DNA from 3 places in the Paenibacillus sp. FSL R5-0912 genome. Region 2 is predicted to be linked to each of the others. Evidence: riboswitches for the same ligand, from Rfam matches in the RefSeq annotation. Region 2 holds a riboswitch; each other region holds the start of a gene.

Region 1 (8,534 bases), 3.9 Mb from region 2:
ACCCGCAGCTCCGCTGGTGCGGACTGGCGGAAGAGGCTGCCGAAGGCAGCGACGCAGTATGCCTCCTGACCGACTGGAGCCAGTTCAAGGATATCGACCTGCATCAGCTCGCTGGGAGCATGCGCCGCCAGGTATTAATTGACGGCCGCAACGTCTATACCAAAGAGCAGATCGAAGGAACCGGCCTGGAGTATCATTCCGTCGGACGCCCGCAGATGGGCGGCCTTAGCGGCTTCTCCGCCAGCGTTGCTGGCGCGATCTAATCGTCTAGCGGATATCCCGCAGCCTCCCCAGAAGTGGCTGCTTAGGGAAATTAGAGGGAAAAATCCCTTTGATTTCACTGGATGCGGGCTAAACGAGGAAATGAGGAGCATTAATGCACTTGATTCCACCGGATGCGGGCCAAACGAGGAAATGAGGAGCACAAGTGCACTTGATCCTTGCCCTACCCGCCGCGTGAGTGAGCGGCAAGCCCTTGGAACAAGAGTCTTGTGTCTTGGTCTTGTGAGAGTCTTGTGAGAATCTTGTGTTGCCCCCGCTGCTACGGCGAGCGGGAGTCCCTTGGAACAAGAGGCACTTAAGCATCTTTAAATCTTTCCTGCCGCGCAAGCATAGCGGCAGCCACGGTTCAATTGCCGCAACAACAAGCGGCAATAGCTGGATCTTTAGCCGGGAGCTTCGCCTGCGGGCGAAGCGAATAGCCCCAGCTGTTATGTAATGGAACGGAGAGGAATTTTGGAACTGTAGGAGCGTTAGCGTCCGCCTGAAAGCTTTCCGTAGGAAAGCTAGCTTCGGAAGCATATGCTGTCTCTGGATTTCTACCGCGAAGAGCGGTCTAATCAGGAAATCCGGAGGCAACAGCGGCCGAAAGTCCAAACATTCCTTGCAGTGACTCTCATAACAGCCAGCGCATTAAGCTTTTCCGCAATCTGCAGCTCCCAATAACAATCCGATATTTTCGCGACATCACATAAACTTAGGAGGGTTCACTTATGAAACTAGTACTTCTATCAGGCGGTTCTGGTAAACGGCTCTGGCCCTTGTCCAATGATTCACGTTCGAAGCAATTTCTGAAAGTACTGGAAAGCCCGGCAGGTGAACCGGAATCCATGGTACAGCGGGTATGGAGACAGCTGCAGGAGACAGGGATGGCGGAATCGTCCTACCTGGCTACCGGCCGCAGCCAGGTAGAGATGATTCAGAGCCAGCTGGGCAGCGGGGTGCCGATTATCGTTGAGCCGGAGCGGCGCGATACCTTCCCTGCTATTGCATTGACTGCAGCATACCTGTATTCGATCGCCGGTGTTTCACCAAGCGAGACGGTAGCCATCCTGCCCGTCGACCCTTATGTGGAGTCGTCCTTCTTCGATACCGTTCTGCAGCTGGAGAGCACGATGCTGGAGAGCGGCGCCAATCTGGCGCTGATGGGCGTAGTTCCGGAGCATGCTTCCGAGAAATACGGCTATATCATTCCTACCAGCGCCGAAGCGGGAGCGAGCGGGTATCTGCAGGTCAGCCACTTCCAGGAGAAGCCGGACCGCAAGCAGGCTGAGGAGCTAATCAGTCGGAACGCCCTCTGGAACTGCGGCGTGTTTGCTTTCCGTCTTGGGTATCTGCTGGATATTCTGCAGCGCAAAGGACTGCCACTGAACTATGAGGAACTGCAGAAGCAGTATAAACTGCTGGCTTCCATCAGTTTTGATTATGAGGTGGTAGAAAAAGAAGAGAATATCGTGGTTCAGCCTTACGCCGGATTCTGGAAGGACCTGGGCACCTGGAATACGCTGACCGAAGAAATGACCAGCAATCATGTTGGCAAAGGTTTCGTCACTGCAGATTCCGAAGGCACCTGCCTTATCAACGAACTGGACATTCCGATCACCGTGATCGGGGCGAAGGATCTGATTATCGCCGCCAGCCCGGACGGAATTCTGGTTACGCACAAGGCGGAGAGCCCGCGCATTAAGGAAGTGCTGAAATCTTTTGAACAAAGACCGATGTACGAAGAACGCCGCTGGGGCCACTACAAGGTAATTGATTATGTGAAATATGCGGAAGGTAATGAGGTGCTGACGAAGCGGATCTTTATCTCTGAAGGTAAAAATATCAGCTATCAGCTGCATCACAAACGCAGTGAAATCTGGACCATTGTCAGCGGTGAAGCCAGCATTGTGCTCAATGAGAAAATGCATAATGTAAAGGCGGGGGATGTCGTACGGATTCCGGAAGGCACCAAGCATGCGATCCTGGCATTGACAGATATGGAATTTATCGAAGTGCAGACCGGCTCTGAGCTGGTGGAGGAAGATAACATCCGAATCACCTTGGATTGGGAAGATATCGCCTTGCAGCAATTTATTTCGTAGGTCTAATCTATCTATATAACCAATTGTTACAAATCCAAAACAGGTATTAAGAACCAATTATTAAGAAAAATTCATTTTTGCTCTAAATTAAAACTAAATAGAGACGATACTTACGGTAAGAGGGATTAATCCTTCCAATACGACAAAGGCAAACCTAATCGAAAGATAGGGACGCAAAGCTATAGGGCCTTCGCAAGAGTGGCAGCCTGGCTACCGAAAGGAAGATGGATTTTGATAACTTACCGTAAGTCTCGTTTGCTGTGCACTGTGCTGTCTCTGGCCCTTTTATTGACTGCAGTACCTCTGGGACTCGGCGGAATGCCTTCATCTGCAGAAGCTGCATCTAGTTCCAAAGCGCCCGTTAATCCGGAGGCTTCAACCGAAGCAGTCAGATTGCTGGACGATCTGTATTCTATCACTGGAAAAGGCATTATTACCGGCCAACATGACTATCTGGAAAGTCCGGACGAATTCAGCAACAAGCTGAAGGGAACCAGCGGACAATATGCTGCTCTTCACGGGTATGAACTGGGCGTAATTAGCGGGCAATCGGAAAGTACAGCAGCGGCGCAGCGCAGAAATGTTGTGAACAGCGCGATCAACTGGTATAAGGGCGGCGGCATTGTAGCCATGACTTTTCATGAGAATCTGCCCGGTACCGCATACCTCTGGTCCAATGTTCAGAAACCGCTGAGCCAGGCGGAATTCAATAAATATATTACTCCAGGTACAACACAGTACACTGCATTGATTGCAGATCTGGACAAAGTGGCAGTTTCACTTAAAAGCCTGCGGGATGCTGGTGTTCCCGTACTCTGGAGACCTTACCACGAAATGAACGGTAACTGGTTCTGGTGGGGGAAGAAAAATAACTTTGCTTCGCTTTGGAATATTATGTATGACCGTTTCGTGAACGTTCATAAATTAAACAACCTGCTGTGGGTATGGAACCCCAATGCACCCAATGCCTGGTCTGATCCTTATGCGCTGACCTATCCGGGGGCTGACAAGGTGGATGTACTCGCGGCAGATATATATGAGAACGATTATATGAATAAATACCATGACGGCCTGCTTGCCCTTGCGAATGGCAAACCGATTGCCATTGGCGAGAATGGACAAATGCCAAGCACGGCAAAGCTGCAGCTCTCCCAGAAAAATTGGGTATATATGATGAGCTGGGGAAAAATGCTGTATGAAACCAATACCGATGCTACCATCAAAAGCTTCATGAGCGACAGCTATACGGTGACCCGGGACGATTATAAAGCAGGCACATTTGCTCCGTCAACGCCGGTACCAACAGCAACGCCAACGCTGGTACCAACAGCAACGCCAACGCCGGTACCAACAGCAACGCCAACGCCGGTACCAACAGCAACGCCAACGCCGGTACCAACAGCAACGCCAACGCCGGTACCAACAGCAACGCCAACGCCGGTACCGACAGCAACACCAATGCCGGTACCGACTGCAATGCCGATCCCGACGCCCCCTGCTTCCAATGATACTGTGACGGCCCCCGTCGTTCAGAATGGTCTTCAGGGGGAATACTACAAGAACATGACGCTTTCGGGCACTCCGGTTCTGGTCCGGAAGGATGCGCTGCTGAACTTTAACTGGCGCCAGACAGCGCCGGATGCGAAGCTCGGAGTGGATAGCTTTTCTATCCGCTGGACGGGTCAGATCAAACCGACTTTCAGTGAAACCTATCAGATTATCACTACATCCGATGACGGTATCCGCGTCTATATTGACGGCACAGCTGTAATCAACAGCTGGACCAAACAGAGCGGTACCGAGCGTACAGGAAGCATAAACCTGCAAGCAGGCCAGCTCTATGATATCAAAGTGGAGTATTACGAGAATGCAGGCGATGCCAATATCCGTCTGATGTGGCAGAGTCCAAGCCAGGCGAAGGCAACTGTACCTACAAGCGCGTTATTTGTGAACACGGCTGCTTCTTCAGCCAGCAAAGCAGGCTTGGATGCTCCGGCAGTGACTGCAACACCAGTACCAACAGCAACGCCATTACCAGTATCAACACCAACACCGGTGCCAACAGCGGCACCGACGCCAACAGCGGCACCGACGCCAACAGCGGCACCGACGCCAACAGCAACACCGGTGCCAACAGCGGCACCGACGCCAACAGCGGCGCCAACACCAACAGCGACACCAACGCCGACAGAAGGTTCAACGCCGGAGAATCTTACGGCGGAGGCTCCGGCGGTGAACGGGCTGGTTGCGGAATATTTCAATAATATGACGTTGTCTGGTGCCCCGGCAGTGGTACGTACCGATGCAGTGCTTGACTTCAACTGGCGTCAAGGCACGCCGGATGCCGCAATCGGCATAGATTTCTTCTCTGTACGCTGGAGCGGTAAGCTCAAGCCGCTATACACTGAGACTTATCAGATTTATACCACTTCAGATGACGGCATCCGCGTACGGATCAATGGTGAGCTTGTGATCGACAGCTGGATGAAGCAGAGCGGGACCGAACGCACAGGAAGCATAAGCCTGACAGCCGGTCAGCTATATGATATACAAGTGGAGTACTACGAGAATCAAGGAGATGCCAGAGCACGCCTGATGTGGGAGAGTCCGAGCCAAGTTAAGGCAACGGTTCCCGCGAGCGCACTGTTTCTCCCTTCCGCTTCCTAGGATCATACCCCCGCAGCTGTATTCATTATTGGCGCTGATACTGGTTAAGACGTTACAATTCTAAATCCTATAAAGTCCAATCTTAATGGCCCTGCTATTAGCAGGGCTACTAAGCTATAGACCATCCGGTTAATTCATTGCAGCCTCTTAACAGAGAACTGCATACCTGCCTGCCTAAGGCGGCAGTGAAACCCGGGGAAAGGAGATTATATTGAACACTTACCGTAAGTACAGGCTATATACAACAATTATTCCTATTATCCTTATCCTTTCACTTCTGCCATGGGGGGAGGCGCGCAGTCTTCCCGTAGCACGCCCCGTAAACACTCCTGCCGTTTCCATCAAACCCGTTAATCCCTCCGCTTCCAAGGAAGCTGCTGCACTGCTCAGCTATCTGTCCGATCTCAGCGGCAAGGGCATGATCTCCGGCCAGCATGATTACCTGGAGAGCCCCGATGAATTCAATAATAAGCTTAAGAACGCAAGCGGACAGTACGCCGTTCTGCACGGCTACGAGCTGGGAGCCATCAACAACCAGTCCAAGGAGACCATTGCCAGGCAGCGTCAGGCTGTCGTAGACAGTGCCATTAAGTGGCACAAAGGCGGAGGCATTGTAGCGATGACCTTCCATCAGAATCTGCCGGGAACCTCTCCCGAATGGGCTAATGTAAAAATGAATCTGAGCCAGGACAAATTTGACGCATACGTTACTCCGGGAACTCCTCAGTACAAAGCTCTGATCGCCGAGCTGGATGAGGTAGCCGGGTACTTGGGAGAACTGCGGGATGCCGGAGTTCCGGTTTTATGGCGTCCATATCATGAAATGAACGGCAACTGGTTCTGGTGGGGGCACAAGGATAACTTTGCCCGGCTGTGGGATATAGTGTACGACCGTATGGTGAACACACATAAGCTGAATAACCTGCTCTGGGTATGGAACCCGAATGCACCGAACGAGTGGGCGAAGCCTTACAGCGATTATTATCCGGGTGCCTCCAAGGTGGATGTACTGGCAGCCGATATTTATAACAATGACTTCAAGCAGTCCTATTACGAGAACCTTCTGATGCTGGCTGACGGCAAACCCATCGGTATCGGGGAGAGCGGAGAGCTTCCAGACCCTGTCATATTGTCTCAAACCCAGAGTAAATGGGTATATACGATGACATGGGGGAAAATGCTGCTTGAGAATAATAATCTCCAGAAAATTCAAAGCTTTATGAGCAATAAGTACACCGTATCACGGGATGATTACAAGCTGGCACTGAATGCTCAAATCAACACACTTGCTGCGGTATCGCGCAACGGTCTCAAGGGGCAATACTTCGGCAATACGGAGCTGTCCGGCAAACCGATGCTTACCCGGAATGATAACAGGATTGACTTCAACTGGCATGGGGATTCGCCGGCGCCGGGAATCGGCAAGGACTCTTTTTCCGTACGCTGGACCGGTAAGATCAAGCCAGTCTACAGTGAAAAGTATACTTTCACAGCCTCTTCTGATGACGGCATCCGTGTGTGGATCGGCGGCAAGCTGATCATTGACAGCTGGAAGAAGCAAAGCGGTGTCAGCCGGGAGGGAAGTATAACTCTTACAGCCGCAACTGCCTACGATATTAAAGTGGAGTATTATGAGAATCACGGTGACGCAAGCGTTCGTCTGATGTGGCAAAGCCCGCGCCAGAAGCAGGCGTTGATTTCCCAGAATGCGCTGACTCTTCCTTAAGGAATGAAGCTGGTCATGATGAATGAAGCTCTACGGAACCCAGTACATTACAGCCACCCCGGAAGAAAGCGAGGACAAAGGAATGAGGACTAGACTCAAGACAAAGAGAAACAAACCCATTCATCTACTACTAAAATTTGCAGCATTGATCATCTTGTTTCTGTTGTCCGTTTCTGTCTTCGGAGAGGATGGGACAAATAGCGGCGAGGTGGAAGTTGACATGTCGGAATTATCTGCGGCCAAGGATGCGGGTCCCGCAGTTCCGGAGGGGACTGTGCTATGGAAGCTTGGCCAGCATGACGGTTCATCCGCAGAGTTTGCATCAGCCGGATCAAACGGGGCCAAGGGGGTATTCAGCGTTGCTTCAACCGCAGTCAAGGCGGCGGAGCTTCAGAGTATCCCGTCCGGGCTGCACGGCGCTACCAATCCTGAACTGCGGATTACCTACAAGCTGGATAAGATCCCGGTTAACGGGGTCTTATTTCGTGTCAGCATCCTTGATGCCTACAAATCCGTACCGCAGATGAGCGTATTCTCCAACCGGCAGCTGTCAGGGATTATTCAGATTGCCGGTGTGGACGGTACGGACAGTAAATACGATTTCCGCAAAACCTATGAGCTGTACATTCCCAAAGAACAGCTCATCAGCGGAACCAACGAGCTGACGCTGCGGGCAGCGCGCGGGATCTATTCCTCGGCTGCGGAGGATAAGTATAATTGGTGGACATGGGATAACCTTAGTCTGGAAGCACTGAAGACTCCGGTCAAGGAGCCGATTCACGGGAGCTATACGCTGACCGGAACCATGGTCAACAACAAACAGTTCTATTTTGACAAAGGTGCAGTTACGCATTTGCCTTATATTATGAAATGGCTGGGTTTAGCCTACAGCGGCAACATTATGCGGACCAGCTGTGCCAGCGATGTGGGCAGATCCTGTGAGAATATGGGGGAGTACTACGAGGTCCTGAAGGATTATAATATGCAGGCTGTTGCCCTCTATCTGTACACGGGTGATATCAAGCTCAAGGAAGACGGTTCACTGCCGGATGATGCGGAGAAGAAGCTGACCGATTATTTCAAGCAGTACGGCCAGTATTTCCAGTATTATGAGGTGGATAATGAGCCCGGACTGTTCAACCGTTCCAAAGCAGTCAATCTGGCGATAGCCGACTGGCTGAATAAGAAAGGCAAGACGATCGCACCGCATCTGCAGACGGTGGCCCCGGGCTGGGCATACTGGCCGGGTTACAGCGAAGATTCCTGCGGTAATCAGAAGGGGATGCTTAAGCAGTGCGGAGATCCGGACGGCTGGGAACGGGACCCGGAGCAGCGGAACGAGTTGGAGGAAGTAACGGATTTGACCAATGGGCATTCCTATGGTGAATCGTATATTTTCAGCAATGGAGGCAGCTTTACAGAGAACCTGAAGACCTTTGGGGGAGCTGTAGACGGCCTCAGCAAAAAAATGCTCACCACCGAATTCGGCACCTCGGATACTCATGTGGATGCCTATCAATACGGCGCGTCCGAGCGGACAGCGGCAGTGTTTGACCGGATTATGCGGGGGCATATCGGATATGCCGATATGTTTGTGCAGCATGCCGCTTTCTTCAAGAACTTCAGTCTGTTCAAGTACGGCTTTAACCTGGAGGAGCATGATCCGGGAGCTACAGAGATTTATTATACCAAAGAAGGTGAAGACTCACGCGTAAGTATTATGCGCCGGCTGGATCTGGCTTATGCCACACACGGGGCGCCGCTGAGCTATCAGA
Region 2 (8,534 bases):
TCTGTTACCCTACATCGACAGTAATTTCGCCAATTCCGGGGCGATCAAGCGTTTATTTATGTATACCTGTATGATCGGGTTTTCCTTAACGACATTCTTTGCCTTATTCCTGTTTACGAAGATTACCCAGCCGATGCAGCAGGTGATTGAGGCGGCCAATGATATCCGCCGCGGCGAATACGGGACGAGACTGACGCTGGTCACCAGCGATGAGATCGGCCAATTGGCGACATCCTTCAATCACATGGCAGAAGAGCTGGAAGAGAATATACGCAGTCTGAATAATGAAAAAGGGCATTTGTCCAGCGTCCTGCGCAGTATGAGTGATGCGGTGATCACCTTCGATATTGAGGGGCAGATTATCCTCACCAATCCGCATGGCCAGGCGCTGCTGGAAACCTGGAGTGATCTTACCTGGGAGCAGGAAGAGGATAGCGGGCTGTATCCACAGGCTGGACCTGCCCGTGATGTGCCTCCGCCGCTGCGGCCGTTGTTCTTCAGTACCCTCAGCGTAGGAGGCGATAAACGCTCCAATATCCATGTCCGGCAGGGTGTATGGTCTGTGCATATGGCACCCTTATATTCCGAGGATAATCTCCGCGGGGCGGTGGCGGTGCTGCGCGATGTGACGGAGGAAGTGCGGCTGGAGAAGATGCGCCGCGATTTCGTCGCCAATGTCTCGCATGAGATCCGCACACCACTCTCGATGATGCAAGGCTACAGCGAGGCGCTGCTGGATGGAATGGCCTCCTCCCCGGAGGAGAGCAGTGAGCTGGTCCAGGTGATCCACGATGAGTCGCTCCGTATGGGCCGGCTGGTGAAGGATCTGCTCGATCTGGCCCGCATGGAAGCGGGGCATACAGATATGCTGAAAGTGCAAGTGGATGCAGGGGAACTGCTGGAACGGGTGTACCGCAAGTTTTCGGTTAGAGCCAAGGAGCGGGATATTATTCTTGAGCTGAAGAGACCGGATACCGAATTGCTCCTTAAGGCTGCCGATGAAGACAAGCTGGAGCAGGTGCTCACCAATCTGCTTGATAATGCGTTCCGCCACACGCCGGCCGATAAACGGATATGCATTCGGGCGGATTCCACCGTGCTGGAAGGCCGGAGGGTTCTGGAGATTGAGATACGGGACCAAGGGGTGGGCATAACGCCTGAGGATCTGCCGTATATCTTTGAGCGCTTTTACAAAGCCGACAAAGCACGTGTAAGGGGAGAATCGGGAGGGACCGGTCTGGGACTAGCGATTGTGAAGAACATCGTCGAGTCGCATCATGGGAGTATCCATGCCTCGAGCAAGCTTGGAGAAGGCACCGCTTTTACCCTGCGGCTTCCTGTCGAAAAACAGTAAATCCGGACAATGCATGACAGCGCCTCTGACAGCAGAGGTGCTTTTTGTTGAAACCACCACATTAATCTTGTTCAACGTGGAACATATCATAGAAGCTGAGGCTTGCAGGAGGCTGTGCATAATGATCTTATCCTTGGACCAAGGTACCACCAGTTCACGCGCGATTCTCTTTGATGAGGAGGCGGGAATGATCGCGCAAGGGCAATATGAGATTAGACAATCCTTTCCCCGGCCGGGTTGGGTAGAGCATGATCCGGAGCAAATCTGGGAGAGTCAGCTTGCTGCGGCCAGAGACGCTATTGCGGCAAGCTCCGCCCCTGCTGATAGTATTACGGCCATCGGCATTACCAACCAGCGCGAGACTGCACTGATCTGGGACAAGACTACCGGAACGCCGGTCTATCCGGCGATCGTCTGGCAGGACCGCCGGACTGCGGAGCAGTGTGAGGCGCTTAAGGCGCAGGGAATGGCCGGAGAGATCGCTGAGAAGACGGGTCTTGTCATCGATGCTTATTTCTCGGCAACGAAGTTGGCCTGGATTCTGGACCATGTGCCGGGGGCGAGAGAGCGGGCGGACCGGGGGGAACTGCTGGCCGGAACCGTAGACACCTGGCTGATCTGGAAGCTTACAGGAGGCGCTGTGCACGCTACGGATGTTACCAATGCTTCACGTACCATGCTCTACAACCTGCATGAGCGCAAATGGGATGACGGCCTGATCGAAGCGCTGCGTATTCCGTCTTCGATTCTGCCTGAAGTGAGGATGTCCGGCGGGGACTTCGGGGCTGCAGACAAGCAGTGGTTCGGTGTAGACATCCCCATCCGTTCTGTGCTTGGGGACCAGCAGGCGGCATTGTTCGGTCATACCTGCTTGGAGGCAGGCAGCGCCAAGAACACCTACGGCACAGGCTGTTTCATTCTGATGAACACAGGGACTGAGGCAGTGACTTCGAGTCATGGCCTGTTGACCACGGTAGCCTGGGGCATGGGAGACGAACTCTATTATGCCCTTGAGGGTAGTGTGTTCGTGGCTGGAGCAGCGGTACAATGGTTGCAGGAGGGCCTGGGGCTGATCGTAGCCCCAGCCGACTCGGAAGAGAAGGCGAGTGAGGTGGAGGACAGTGAGGGGGTTGTGGTCGTACCGGCCTTTACCGGCCTTGGTGCACCCTACTGGGATATGTATGCCAGGGGTGCCGTGTTCGGACTGACCCGGGGAACGACTGCCGGACATCTGGTCCGCGCAACACTGGAGTCGCTGGCCTTTCAGTCCCGCGATGTCATCGGGGCGATGGAAAAAGACGCTGGCATGCCGCTCAGCGGCTTGAGAGTGGATGGAGGCGCCGTGCGTAATAATCTGCTGATGCAGTTCCAGGCGGACATTCTTGGGAGCGACGTAACCCGTACAACGTATGCGGAGACCACAGCGCTCGGTGCTGCGCTGCTGGCAGGCCTTACCTCCGGCATATGGACCCGGGAGCAGCTGGAGAGCTTCAATAAGGCCGAGAAGGTATTCTCGCCGCAGATGGGGACGGAAGAGCGTGAGCGCCGTTACAACGCCTGGCAGGACGCGGTGTCCCGGACAATGGGCTGGGAGAAGCATGAAGGACAGAGGTAACGAGAACAGCTGCTGATATGGCAGCCTGCGCTTACCGAATGAACCGGATAGATTCACCTTAGGCAGGATGAACGCTGCAGGTTCTGTCTGAGGTGAGTCGAAACCTGAAGTATACATAAAGAAACAGCCCGCTGGCAGAAGTTCTGCTGCGGGCTGTTTGGATATCAACGAGAAACTATAAGTTCAACAGCTAAGATTAATACTCCATTACAAGAGCGACGTTCTGCCATCCGGCGCCTACTGTCCAGAACAGGACCTTGTCTCCGCGTTCAAGCTGTCCGGTAGTCACTGCTTTGTGCAGGGCGATAAACGGACTGCTGGTGGAGGTATAGCCGAATTCATCCCCGATGTAGACGGCTGCATCAGCGTCAATTCCGGTTTTGCCGGAAACGGCCTTGATGTTCGGAAGTGACAACTGGGAGAAGCAGGCGGCCTTGATGGATTCAGGTGCGATTCCGTTATTGCTGAGCAGAGTGTTGATTGATTCTGAAGCAGCATCCACACAGATGGAATCATCGAACGGGATGAACTTCACATTGAATTCTCCTGCAGCCACACCTGTACGTCCGAGATTAGCTAAACCTTCCGCCGGGAACAGCGAGTTACCGTAGACGCAGGTGTCGGTCTGATAGATCGAATCGATGAAGCCTACCGAATTCTCGTCACGCTCCAGAATGAGCGCAGCAGCTGCATCGCCGAAGTTGGCGTAATATACCGGGTCATTCTTGTCCGCATGCGGGGCAACGTAGTCAGAACCGATGACAAGTGCACGGCGGATTCTCGGGTTCGCCATCATTTGACGGCTGACCTGTTCAACCGAGGCAGTCATTCCTGCACAGTTGGCATTACTGTCGATACAGATCGTGTGCGATGCACCATTAATCAGGCGGTGAATCATCAATGAGTTCGTTGGGAAAATATATTCAGGAGTCTGGCTTGCATAAGCGATCAGGTCAATGTCTGCACCGGTCAGGCCGGTCTTGTCCAGTACATTGCTTGCGGCTTCAAAAGCCATTGTCAGGGAGTTCTCATCCTTGCTGTCGATACTGTAGCGGTTTTCACGGCCAAGAGCAGCCAGCAGGCCACGGATATCAATTCCCTTCTCATCGAAGTGCTGAATGAAGAAGTCATTGCCGATTCTTTTGCTTGGATGATAGATATCAATGTCCTTAATGCGAATCCCTGCCATAGTAAACCTCCTAAAAGTTTTGTAGCCCGTAAGCATACACTTCGTTTCGTGAGCGAATCTTGCGTTTCAAACCGCTAATAATGGTTTAACAATAAGTTAACTTAAGCTTGTACGGTAGACGTAATTTCCAGGTTTTCGAGTCCTGCTTTGCGGCCCAGACGCGCCAGCTGCATTTTGAGAATAGGGTTATTCTCAAGGGTAAGGCTCACTTTTTGGAAGCCGTCTGCCTTGAACATGATGAAGCAGCCTTCGAGCAACGGCACCACATCTGGAGCGGTTACATTAAGCTTGCGGCAATCGATATCCAGTGCATATTCGGATGGGTTGATCGGATTGATGGTCTGCTGATAGGCTTGTATCGATTTAAGACCGTCCTCGTTCGAGAAGGTTCCTTCCAGCTCGATGTTAATTACTTTCTTCGCAGTGTCCGTTTTCAAAATAAATTGTCCCATGTTCATCTCTCCCGTAATTTAAATTGCATGACTATTCAGAGTGACCTGATGATTCATCATGTTGATATCCCGAAAAACTACGTTCCTGCGACGATATTCGACAAAGTGAACTTGGTTTTGGGATATTTTGCCTTCATTATAACCAGAACTTTCTTGATTACGCAATACATAAGTCGAATGATGTAATATTATGCTATTAATTAACGAATATCTTCCAGCGTCTGCAGCAGAACATTGAACGCCGAGATCACTCTGGGTGCGCCGATACAAGGTGTCAGATGAAGCAGGATACCTTTGATTTGATCTACGGTCATCCCCACGCGAAGCGCCATTACATAGTGAACACCCAACTGCTCAAATTGTCCCATGGTGATCAAAGAAGAGATGACAGCAATTTCTTTCCAGTCAGAGCCGATGGTGGTCCGCTGAAAAATATCACCGTATGCATTGCCCATGATATACTCGGCTAATTCGGGAAAATGCTCTTTAATAGGAGCTAGGGCTTTGGCCCCATAGTCCCCGGAAAGATTGGTGAAATGATCCAGTCCACTGTCTACGTTCATATTCACTTGTTTGCCTCCTGATAGTAAGTTAGAGAATCAGTAAATTACAGCCTAGTTGAGATCCAGTGTACGGTGGGCCGTAGGAGGCATTTCGTCACGGTCGGTCAACAGCTCAATAACGGCTACGCGGTTAAGTTCAACTGCTTGGCTGATTGCAGAGGCAAACTCCTCTTGCGTCTCTGCGCGGAAGCCGGCGGCTCCCAGGGACTCAGCAAATTTCACTGCATCCATAGGGACTTCGAAAATGGTTCCATCGATACGTCCTGTTGTTTTTTCCATACCCTTAAGTGCCATATCCAGCTGCATATTGTTCACAACGATGAAAATAACCGGGATATTCTTGCAAACCGCTGTGTTAATTTCAGTTCCGAGCATCATGAAACAGCCGTCACCGGTAATGCAGAAGACCGTCTCTTCCGGCGAAGCAGTTTTGGCACCGATGGCCATGCCGATTGAATTCCCCATGCAGGCAAAGTAGGCATCAAATACAAAGCTCCCCGGTTTCTTCACGTTGAACCATTTGACCGCATTGAAGCCGTGGCTGCCGTCATCAACAAACACACTGCTGTTGTATGGAATCAAATCGCTCATCGTGCTCATTACCGAAGCCAGCGAGAGCTTGGGCAGCACTGGCAGCTCTTCAGTATAATGATTGGAGATCTCTGTTTCACGTCTGGTTATGGTGGACGGATCAACCTTGCTGAGATACAGCTCCAGGTTGTCACGCAAATCGCCGCCGACGGAAAGAGTGCGGGAAGTCAGTATTTTACCAACAAAAGTAGGATCAACATCGAACTGGATCAGCTGATCCGGATGATTCTCCCTCTTCAGATTGCATATGGTCATATCACTCAGACGCGAACCAAGCACGATAAACAGATCACTGTTGTTCAACATCTCATCCCCGTGCGTACATCCCCCAACGCCCACAGGACCGTGATAGAGCGGATGATCCGCAGCAATGGCTCCTTTACCGCCGGGAGAGGTTACTACAGGTATGTTGAACGTCTCGGCCAATTGAACCAGTTCCTTGTGCGCACCGGAGCGGTTAACCCCTTTACCCGCAATGATCAGAGGTCTGCTGGAAGCATTGATCGCTGAAATGAACCGTTCGTAGTTGGCGTAGCTGACGAGCTTTTCCCGCTGCGGCAGGACAATCCGGCATTCTTCAAGGCGCTCGGTCTGAACATCAAACGGAATACATAAATGAACAGGTCCTTTCTTGTCACCAAGGGCGATAGACAGGGCATGATTGAAAATTGTACTGAAATGGTCGCCGCGTTCAACCAGCTTGCTGAAAAGAGTGGCTGGTCTGAACATGTCCGCCAAATCAGCGAGATAGGATGTAGAATCCTGACACTGGGGAATACCCAGCTCTTTAATGGACTGATGGCCTGTAATGAATAGTACCGGGAGATTGTTGGCTTTGGCGTGTGCTGCTGCGGTTAGCAGGTTCGTTCCGCCTGGACCGGAGGTGCCGAAGGCTACCCCGAGACTGCCTGTTTTCAGTGCATAGCCGCCTGCTGCAAAGCCGGAGCTGGACTCATGTCGGCCGGGAATAAACTCAATGCCATAGTCAACAAGCTTGAGGGCTATAGGACAAATGGACTTGCCAATAATACCAAAAGAATGTGTTACCCCAAGATCGCGTAATGCTTCCGCCATATAATCTGCAACTGTCTTCAGAACATCCACCCCACAAGTTGTTTTTTGATTGTATGCTAGCAATAGAAAACCTGTACTCGAAATAGGAGCACAGGCCTGTTGCACGAATCACCATTACTGAACCGGATTCCCGGGGGGTTCATAGTTTTTCAGCAACCTGGCTGTCATGATCTCACCGGAAAAGTGAGACTGTAGATCCATGGCTTTGCGTCATTCCCTTTCGGTGAATTTTGCCTCTTATGTTGTTATCAATACAGCGAAGGATAATTTTCCTTTACAATATATTCCTCGCTCGCCTTTTGTCAATAAGCCTTGTGCAACAAAACGCGAAATTTGGCGAATATTCAGAAGTAATAGGAGATGAAATAATAGATATTCAAACTTTTGAAAATGGATGCGTCTGGAAGGCCAAAGTCTTATAATGCAAATGCAGAAAAAGAGCAGGGGTTAATCTGCATAAGCCATAAGCCTCATAACATTATAGGAACCTCATGAAACCATGCGGATGTATTAAAATTATAGGCTGGTAGAACCCCGGAATAGGTCTTAAGAAATGGGTAATTAAAATTTGAAATTATGTTAGTTTATTAGTAATAAAGAATTAGCAGTAAAGAAGTGCAAAGGCGGTTTTTTTGCGTTATGCACTATTTTAACACTTTGTGAATATTACATCACAATCTTTTTTTTCATGCCAAAAAGAGACCTTTCCCTCAGACTGCTCTGTGGAAAAGGTCTCTTTGGGCTGCTGCTAGAATTTGAAAATATGGATTGTTTTTTGCAGCTGGAAGACAGATTGTGTCATTTTATCGGTCTCTTCCGCTACGGACTGCAGGGCATGAATTTGTTCGTTCATCGCTGCGGATACCTCCTGGGTACCTGCTGCTGTCTCCTGGGTAATGGCTGAGATATTCTCTATCGCTCCAGAGATCTTGAGCGCGCTCTCCAGCATCAGATCACTCTCTGCGGAGAAGGAGGAGATCTGCTCGGTTATGTATTGCACACTATGTACGATTTGCGCGAAAATATGTGCGGTCTCCGTAATCATCTCGTTCTGCACCTGAACAACCTCTTCATTAATAGCGATATTATCGATAGCCTGCTTGATATCGGCCTCGATGCTACGGACCAGCCCGAATACTTCCTTGGTGGAGGCGGTTGATTCTTCGGCAAGCTTGCGGACCTCCTGGGCTACTACTGCGAAACCACGTCCGTGTTCACCTGCGCGTGCAGCCTCAATAGAGGCGTTAAGTGACAAAAGATTGGTTTGTTCGGCAATTTCCGTGATGGTCTTGGTGATCATGGTAATCCCGCGGGCATTCTGTGAGAGTGCTTCGATCGTATCTGCTACTTTTTGCGTAGCCTGGATATTCTTCCGCATGCCTTCGGCTTGAGTGTCCACGGACTGGCGTCCCTTTTCAACCAGCTCCAGCGTATGGGTGGAGCGTTTATTCATTTCTTTGGTGGAGTTCGTATAATTGGAGACTTTAGTTTCGATATCTTTGATCGATTCCGTCATGTCGGCAATATCTACCGAGATTTCATTCGCACCCAGGGCAAGTTCGTTGGAGGAGGAGGCTACCTGTGTCATTACGATCTTAAGGTTCTGGTTCTTGTCCTCAATACCCCGGCTGGCATCCATAACCTGGCGGGTAAGCTGTGAAACATCGGTTAGGATCTTCTTCAATTTATCGATCAT
Region 3 (7,272 bases), 3.3 Mb from region 2:
GTCGGCGTTGGCACTACATTAATAAAGACGGGCGGTGCAGACGATGGTACTGGTGCCGGTGGTAATGTCGGTGTTGGTGTTGGTGTCGGCGTCGGTGTTGGTGTTGGTTCTGGTGTCGGCGTTGGCGCTGCCGTTGGCGTTGGTGTTGGTGTTGGTGTTGGTGTTGGTGTTGGTGTTGGTGTTGGTGTTGGTGTTGGTGTTGGTGTTGGTGTTGGTGTTGGTTCTACTGTCGGTGTTGGTGCCGCCGTTGGCGTTGGCGTTGGTGTTGGTGCTGCTGTTGGTGTCGGCGTTGGCGTTGGTTCTACTGTCGGTGTTGGTGCCGCCGTTGGCGTTGGTGTTGGTGCTGCCGTTGGTGTTGGCTCTGCCGTTGGCGTCGGTGTCGGTGCTGCTGTTGGCGTTGGTGTTGGTGCCGCCGTTGGCGTTGGTGTTGGTGTTGGTGTTGGTGTCGGTGTTGGCTCTGCCGTTGGCGTCGGTGTCGGTGCCGCCGTTGGCGTTGGTGTTGGCTCTGCCGTTGGTGTCGGTGTTGGCTCTGCCGTTGGCGTCGGTGTCGGTGCTGCTGTTGGCGTTGGTGTCGGTGCTGCTGTTGGCGTTGGTGTCGGTGCTGCCGTTGGCGTTGGTGTCGGTGCTGCTGTTGATGTTGGCGTTGGTTCTACTGTCGGTGTTGGTGCCGCCGTTGGCGTTGGTGTTGGTGCTGCCGTTGGTGTCGGTGTTGGCTCTGCCGTTGGCGTCGGTGTCGGTGCTGCTGTTGGCGTTGGTGTCGGTGCTGCTGTTGGTGTCGGCGTTGGTGCCGCCGTTGGCGTTGGTGTCGGTGGCGCTGTTGGCGTTGGTGTCGGTGCCGTTGTTGGCGTTGGTGTCGGTGCCGCCGTTGGCGTTGGTGTTGGCTCTGCCGTTGGTGTCGGTGTTGGCTCTGCCGTTGGCGTCGGTGTCGGTGCTGCTGTTGGCGTTGGTGTCGGTGCTGCTGTTGGCGTTGGTGTCGGTGCTGCTGTTGATGTTGGCGTTGGTTCTACTGTCGGTGTTGGTGCCGCCGTTGGCGTTGGTGTTGGTGCTGCCGTTGGTGTCGGTGTTGGCTCTGCCGTTGGCGTCGGTGTCGGTGCTGCTGTTGGCGTTGGTGTCGGTGCTGCTGTTGGCGTTGGTGTAGGTGCTGCCGTTGGCGTTGGTGCCGCTGTTGGCGTTGGTGTCGGTGCCGCTGTTGGCGTTGGTGTCGGTGCTGCCGTTGGCGTTGGTGCTGCTGTTGGCGTTGGTGTCGGTGCTGCTGTTGGTGTAGGCGTTGGTGCCGCCGTTGGCGTTGATGTTGGTGCAGCTGTTGGCGTTGGCGTTGGTGCTGCCGTTGGCGTTGGTGTTGGTGCTGCTGTTGGCGTTGGTGTCGGTGCAGCTGTTGGCGTTGGTGTCGGTGCAGCCGTTGGCGTTGGTGTCGGTGCAGCTGTTGGCGTTGGTGTCGGTGCTGCTGTTGGTGTCGGCGTTGGTGCCGCCGTTGGCGTTGGTGTTGGTGCTGCTGTTGGTGTCGGCGTTGGCGTCACCGTTGGTGTCGGTGTTGGTTTCACTGTCGGTGTTGGTTTCACTGTCGGTGTCGGTTTCACTGTCGGTGTTGGTTTCACTGTCGGTGTTGGCTTCACTGTCGGCGTTGGTTTCACCGTTGGTGTCGGTTTCACTGTCGGCGTTGGCGTCACCGTTGGTGTCGGTTTCACTGTCGGCGTTGGCGTCACAGTTGGTGTCGGTTTCACTGTCGGTGTCGGCTTCACTGTCGGTGTCGGCTTCACTGTCGGTGTTGGCTTCACTGTCGGCGTTGGTTTCACCGTTGGTGTCGGTTTCACTGTCGGCGTTGGCGTCACCGTTGGTGTCGGTTTCACTGTCGGCGTTGGCGTCACAGTTGGTGTCGGTTTCACTGTCGGTGTCGGCTTCACTGTCGGTGTCGGCTTCACTGTCGGCGTTGGTTTCACTGTCGGTGTTGGCGACGGAGTACACTTAGGTGTCGGCGTCGGCTTCACTGTTGGTGTCGGTTTCACTGTCGGTGTTGGTTTCACTGTCGGCGTTGGCGTCACTGTTGGTGTCGGCTTCACTGTCGGTGTCGGCTTCACTGTCGGCGTTGGTTTCACTGTCGGTGTTGGCGACGGAGTACACTTAGGTGTCGGCGTCGGTTTCACTGTCGGTGTTGGTTTCACTGTCGGCGTTGGCATCACTGTTGGTGTCGGTTTCACTGTCGGCGTTGGCGTCACTGTTGGTGTCGGTTTTACCGTCGGTGTCGGTTTCACTGTTGGTGTGGGAGTTGGCTTCACCGTCGGCGTTGCAGTCGGTTTCACTGTTGGTGTAGGGCTTGGTGTTACGGTTGGTGTTGGCGATGGGCTGGGGGTTGGTGTTGCGGTCGGCGTCGGACTTGGCGGCGGTCCATCTCCCTGGTATGTTCCTAGGTGCATTTCTACTCCGCCGGCAAAAGACTTGGCAATTAGCGTTCCGTATAGCTCTGCACCGGAATAATTGACATCCGCCTTAGGCGCCAGTATCGTCCCCAAAAAGGTGGTATACGCAATATTCACCTTGGTCGCTTCGTAGAAGTTGAACAACACTTGACCTGCTTTGCCGTTATTCATTGCGAAACTTGGTACATTGACCGTAGCTCCACTTATGTTAATAATTAACGTGGCATTCTGGGCAATGTTGAATTGAATATTGTTTGTATTCGCCAGCGTTGCCGCATCCAGGTGAACTACGTTGAAAAGATCCGGCGCACTTATTGTAAGTGTTCCATAATTATTATTGCCAATTTCTTTCGTAGCGGACAATGCCCCGTATGCTGCAGAACGCGAGATCAGATACTGCTTCTCAGCCGGGAAATCAATCGGGCTTCCCTGCTTCTTCGCGCCTATAATATTCACAATAGGCTCATTGGCTTCAATGGTGTCCCCATACACAACGTTTCCGTAGATTTCTCCGCTACCCGAATGTTTAAACTTCTTACCGGCAACGAGTACGTCTGTGGCTGAAGAATTCCTGTAGGCCCTGGCTACCCCGTAACCTCCAGAGAGAGTAATATTCCCTCCCGCTGCAAGACGGCCTTCAATTTGATCATTGTCTTGCGTGAAATCGTCAAAGATAAAAGCATTAAAATTCCCGGCAATCCCCAAGACCGGCGTTGGATTGTAAGGTACACCAGCTGTTGCCCTTACCTCCGTCCCCCAAGTGAAGGCGCTACTTACGGTCAGTACGCCCGCCAGAATACAGGCGGCCGCTTTTCGCAATTTTTTTCTCAATAATCTACACCTCCTATTCAACTATTCTATGAAATCGTCGCAAAACTATAACAAAAAAAAGACCGCCACGAAGGGTTAGCTTCACGGCGGCCGGACGACCATAGCCCGGACTTAAGGGGCATCAGATTCCTGACTTTGCGTCCCGCTCTTTCGAAACGGTTTGCGTTTGTACATGATTGATATGAAATTGGAAAAGCTTATGTAATACCCAACAGAAATCTGTGACATTTGTTACTTTAGAACTAACTTTAGTTTAGATGCCACTTGGCATATTGTCAATATATTTCCAATTCATTTCACAGCTATTTTTGTGATGAAAAAAATAAAAAACGCTTTATTCATAAGGCTTTATACAATTTATAAACATACCTTCCTGACGAAAAAGGTCGATAATCCCACTAATTCGCCGCAGTACTTTTTCCTTTTCACAGAGTTATTATCCTTAAATTTCAAATATCAAAATTTAGTATTTTAGTCCTACTTTTTCTCCCCGCCCCCCCCATCTTCGCTTAAACAAACCTCACATGGTGAACCTGAAGAAACGGGTGCCATCCTCCTTAAGGACACCACCCGTTTCCGGACATACAAGAGAGCTCTTATATAGTAAAAGCCTTATGAGATTCATCTGTTTTCACAGCAGTCTTTAATCGACATATCTAGGGAGTTTGTGTAGAGGGCTGGAAATCTGCACACGCAGAAATCCATTTTTAGAGCAGCTGAATCCAGCCAATCATTGATACCCAAAGCGGAACGCTAAGGAATAACCCAAACAATAAACCGCGGCGGAGATTTCCTTCATGACTCATTGCCATTCTCCTTTTAATCAGATTTATTTACAACTTTATTATTTCAATTTTAATATAAAATAATTTTCCCGATTTTATTGTGAATTATGTCACATTAACAGCCCTCTTTTTTTTAAATACCATTGATTTTTTTTGAACTTCGGGTTAAATTACGAATATACGTTCTCGTTGGAGGAGATGAGATTGATGCACAGAGCAGAGAGCCAGGACAATATGCTGGTGAAATCGTATATCTTGCTGCCGCTCATTTTATCCGCCTTTGAACGCGATGCTTCCATCCTATCCGCAGAGCTGCGCACACCCGATCCTTACCTTGAGGTTCTCCGGACAGCGGCGGGTGCAGCCATAGCCGACCTGCGGGATGTCCGCACCGAGATGAGAGCCCGTGGTCTGAAGGTCTATGCACAGCAGCAGCTGGAAGTTGGCATTGAAGCCAAATTTGTCTGCAGGGGTTATCATGAACGGATGCTGCTGCTGGATGATGTCATTACCGCCCAGTCTACTATCCGCATGCGCAGATATTTGGGTCTTGGCACTCCGGACTCAACCGCCTTGAGATGAACAGCAACTCTGGCTATGTTAATTCTCGGCGTTACTTCCCCCATAAAAAAGAGGCCCGCCATGATTGGCAAGACCTCAGGGTACCCTATTACATCCCTTACCTGAAAATAAGCTGATACCCAGATAAAGATTACATTAAAATCGTCCAATACCCAAGCGTACCGCAGATAACCACAGCCGCTACGGGATACAGGATCTTCCGGCTTACCTGATCCTTAAACACAATAAACAAACAAAGCATACAAAGCCATGCGATAAGAAGGCTGCCCATCTCTTATGCATACGCTCCTTCCCGGCATTTCTGCCCTGGCTCCTGCAGCATACCACCGCAGAGTCCGCTTTCCATATATATAAGAAGATTACCCGCTGAATATCCCTATGATACCCGCTGACAGCTGATAAGCATGAAATTTTTATTTATTTGGCCACAAATGGATTCACCACTCCTGCTCAAGAACGGGATATTCCCAGAAACCTAAGCGCCCTTTGGCAGGTATAGGATGAGCCAGCGCAACGACTTCCTCCAGCTTCCAGGCATACCGGCCTTCTGCATAATCGCCGAACACATATTCATTCCCGCCCGGCCAGTTCTGCTGTGCTTGCTGAGGCGTAACCCCGCAGCAACCAGCCAGCCGGCTGGTCGCAAGGATTACCCCGGAGGGCAGATTATCCGCCGTGTAGCCGTGCCGGGCAAGCACCGATTGATACGGCTCTGTCCTGCATATGGCCTTATCTACCTGCATACCGGCATGGATGGCTAATTCTCCCCGGTAAGCCGTCGGCCAGGAACGGGTCTCGATCTGTTTTTCACCCAGCTCAATTAAGGTTGCCCAAGGCTGGCGAATCGTCAGACACTTCATACAAGTGCCTCCTCTCATAAACAAAATAGGCTCTAGGAATAACATATAAATCGTTTAATAAGATTGATTTCATTTTAGTCCTGCATTCTGTATTAAGCATAAGCAAGCATCGGGCCGGTAGACGATCGGATGAATAAATAAAAAAACGCGACCCCCAAAACCCCGGAAAGCCGCGCCACTATTGAGTTCTTACGGATGCTGGTGAAGGGAATTGAACCCCCGGCCTACGCATTACGAGTGCGTTGCTCTACCCCTGAGCTACACCAGCTTAAAAGGATTGCCCCTGCCAAACAAAAAATATTATAACTCTTTCAGCAGAAAACGCAACCCTTTTTGACTATTACCTCTTCCTATCCCTGCATAAGCCCCAACCCGCGGAAATATTCCAGCGCCTGCTTAGCACTCTCCAGCGACGACACGGCATAAGCCTCTTGCTCTACTATATAATACAGAATTCCGCTTTCCTCTGCCTTGTCGAAGACGCTAGCGAAATCAACCTGCCCTTTCCCGAGGTCAGTCTCTTCATTATTTGCCCCGAAATCCTTAATGTGGACCAGCGGAACACGCCCGGCATAACGCGAGACATAGTCAATCGGCCGGGCCCCGCCCCTGTATACCCACCCCAGATCAAACTCGGCAAACATATGCTCAGCAGGAATCTGCCCCAGCCATATATCGATGACTGCTTTGCCGTCTACCTCCGCAAATTCATAATCATGGTTGTGATACCCGTACTGCAGGCCTGCTGCACGGACCATCGCGGAGGCCTTCTCCAAGAAGGGAATCACCGCCGTCACATCTTCCATCGAGGGGTTCTGCGGAAGCGGTGCCGAAGGGGTGATCATATATTGTAGTCCAAGTTCCTTCGCATATTCAATTTCTTTGGCTAACGCCCGTTCCATGTTATCCAGACTGCTGAAATCCAGGCCCACATGCGCCGAAGGCGCAGCAAGACCCAACCGGTCCAATGTACGGCGCAGTTCTCCTGCAGACACGCCGAAATAACCGGCGAATTCTACCGCCTGGTATCCCATCTCCGCCACTTTGCCCAGTGTACCCAGGAAATCGCGCTCTGTCTGGTCACGCAGTGTGTACATTTGAATTCCGATTTGCTGTGAGGCCTTTGCCATGAAAGATCCGCTCCTTATAGGTTGAATCTGATTACAACTACAGGTACTCCTTACTCTCCTTGCAGCTTACGTTCCACGGATTCCAGCTTGCTGCGGCTCGTAGAAGACTTGTCACGACGGTCATCAATTTTAAGCGAGGTAGATACTCTCTGTGCTCCTGAAGTAAAAGGCGACTCATGCAGCGCTTCTACTGCAGACAGAATCCGTGCAACCGGTCCTTCAATAATAGTCCCCATCGAAGTAAGCTCATAGGTAATCCCCTCCACGGTCTGCAGCACACGCTGCATATCGGCCACATAGCTGCTGAGACTGGTACTGCCAGTGCCAATCGGAATAACGGTCACTTCACCAATCGCCATTATGAAATCCCTCCTGCAAGTTTGATGAGTCTCCTCTTTCCTTACTCCTTAATTGTAACCCTTCAGCGCCCCTCCCACAAATAACCACAGACCCCCCTCTCTATTACTATCTCCCCCGTAAAATTACCAGGATTAGACGCACTCTATTTATGGAGTCTTTGTGGCATCTTTTGGGACAATTTATGACTCATTTAAGGCCATATCCACAGGAAAGTTGTGGATTACCTGTGGACTAACTGTGGATCATCTGTGAGTAAACCTGCGGAACCCGCTCCCCGCGCGGGATTGTAAAAAAACATTTACAAACACAA

Evidence for each region. A riboswitch is a leader RNA that binds a small molecule or an ion and turns the genes downstream of it on or off. The one in region 2 is predicted to bind cyclic di-GMP.
Region 1: it holds a riboswitch for cyclic di-GMP, as region 2 does, so the genes downstream of both, R50912_RS33810 (PA14 domain-containing protein) here and R50912_RS21265 (thiamine pyrophosphate-binding protein) in region 2, are expected to answer to the same signal.
Region 3: it holds a riboswitch for cyclic di-GMP, as region 2 does, so the genes downstream of both, R50912_RS34675 (choice-of-anchor A family protein) here and R50912_RS21265 (thiamine pyrophosphate-binding protein) in region 2, are expected to answer to the same signal.

The regions. Positions count from the first base shown of each region.
Region 1 covers NZ_CP009282.1:1,151,415-1,159,948, forward strand. The annotation lists gene R50912_RS04965 (UDP-glucose dehydrogenase family protein) at 1-263, shown strand, start outside; gene R50912_RS04970 (sugar phosphate nucleotidyltransferase) at 993-2,366, shown strand; cyclic di-GMP riboswitch class I at 2,504-2,584, shown strand; gene R50912_RS33810 (PA14 domain-containing protein) at 2,598-5,033, shown strand; gene R50912_RS04980 (glycosyl hydrolase) at 5,245-6,759, shown strand; gene R50912_RS04985 (discoidin domain-containing protein) at 6,980-8,534, shown strand, end outside.
Region 2 covers NZ_CP009282.1:5,005,385-5,013,918, reverse strand. The annotation lists gene R50912_RS21290 (HAMP domain-containing sensor histidine kinase) at 1-1,354, shown strand, start outside; gene glpK (glycerol kinase GlpK) at 1,476-2,969, shown strand; gene R50912_RS21280 (3-oxoacyl-[acyl-carrier-protein] synthase III C-terminal domain-containing protein) at 3,166-4,158, opposite strand; gene R50912_RS21275 (hypothetical protein) at 4,260-4,610, opposite strand; gene R50912_RS21270 (carboxymuconolactone decarboxylase family protein) at 4,811-5,173, opposite strand; gene R50912_RS21265 (thiamine pyrophosphate-binding protein) at 5,225-6,868, opposite strand; cyclic di-GMP riboswitch class I at 6,987-7,083, opposite strand; gene R50912_RS21260 (methyl-accepting chemotaxis protein) at 7,587-8,534, opposite strand, start outside.
Region 3 covers NZ_CP009282.1:556,908-564,179, reverse strand. The annotation lists gene R50912_RS34675 (choice-of-anchor A family protein) at 1-3,245, opposite strand, end outside; cyclic di-GMP riboswitch class I at 3,328-3,420, opposite strand; gene R50912_RS02430 (YhjD family protein) at 4,235-4,612, shown strand; gene R50912_RS02425 (ASCH domain-containing protein) at 5,050-5,472, opposite strand; tRNA gene R50912_RS02420 (tRNA-Thr) at 5,669-5,740, opposite strand; gene R50912_RS02415 (sugar phosphate isomerase/epimerase family protein) at 5,823-6,602, opposite strand; gene R50912_RS02410 (MTH1187 family thiamine-binding protein) at 6,653-6,961, opposite strand.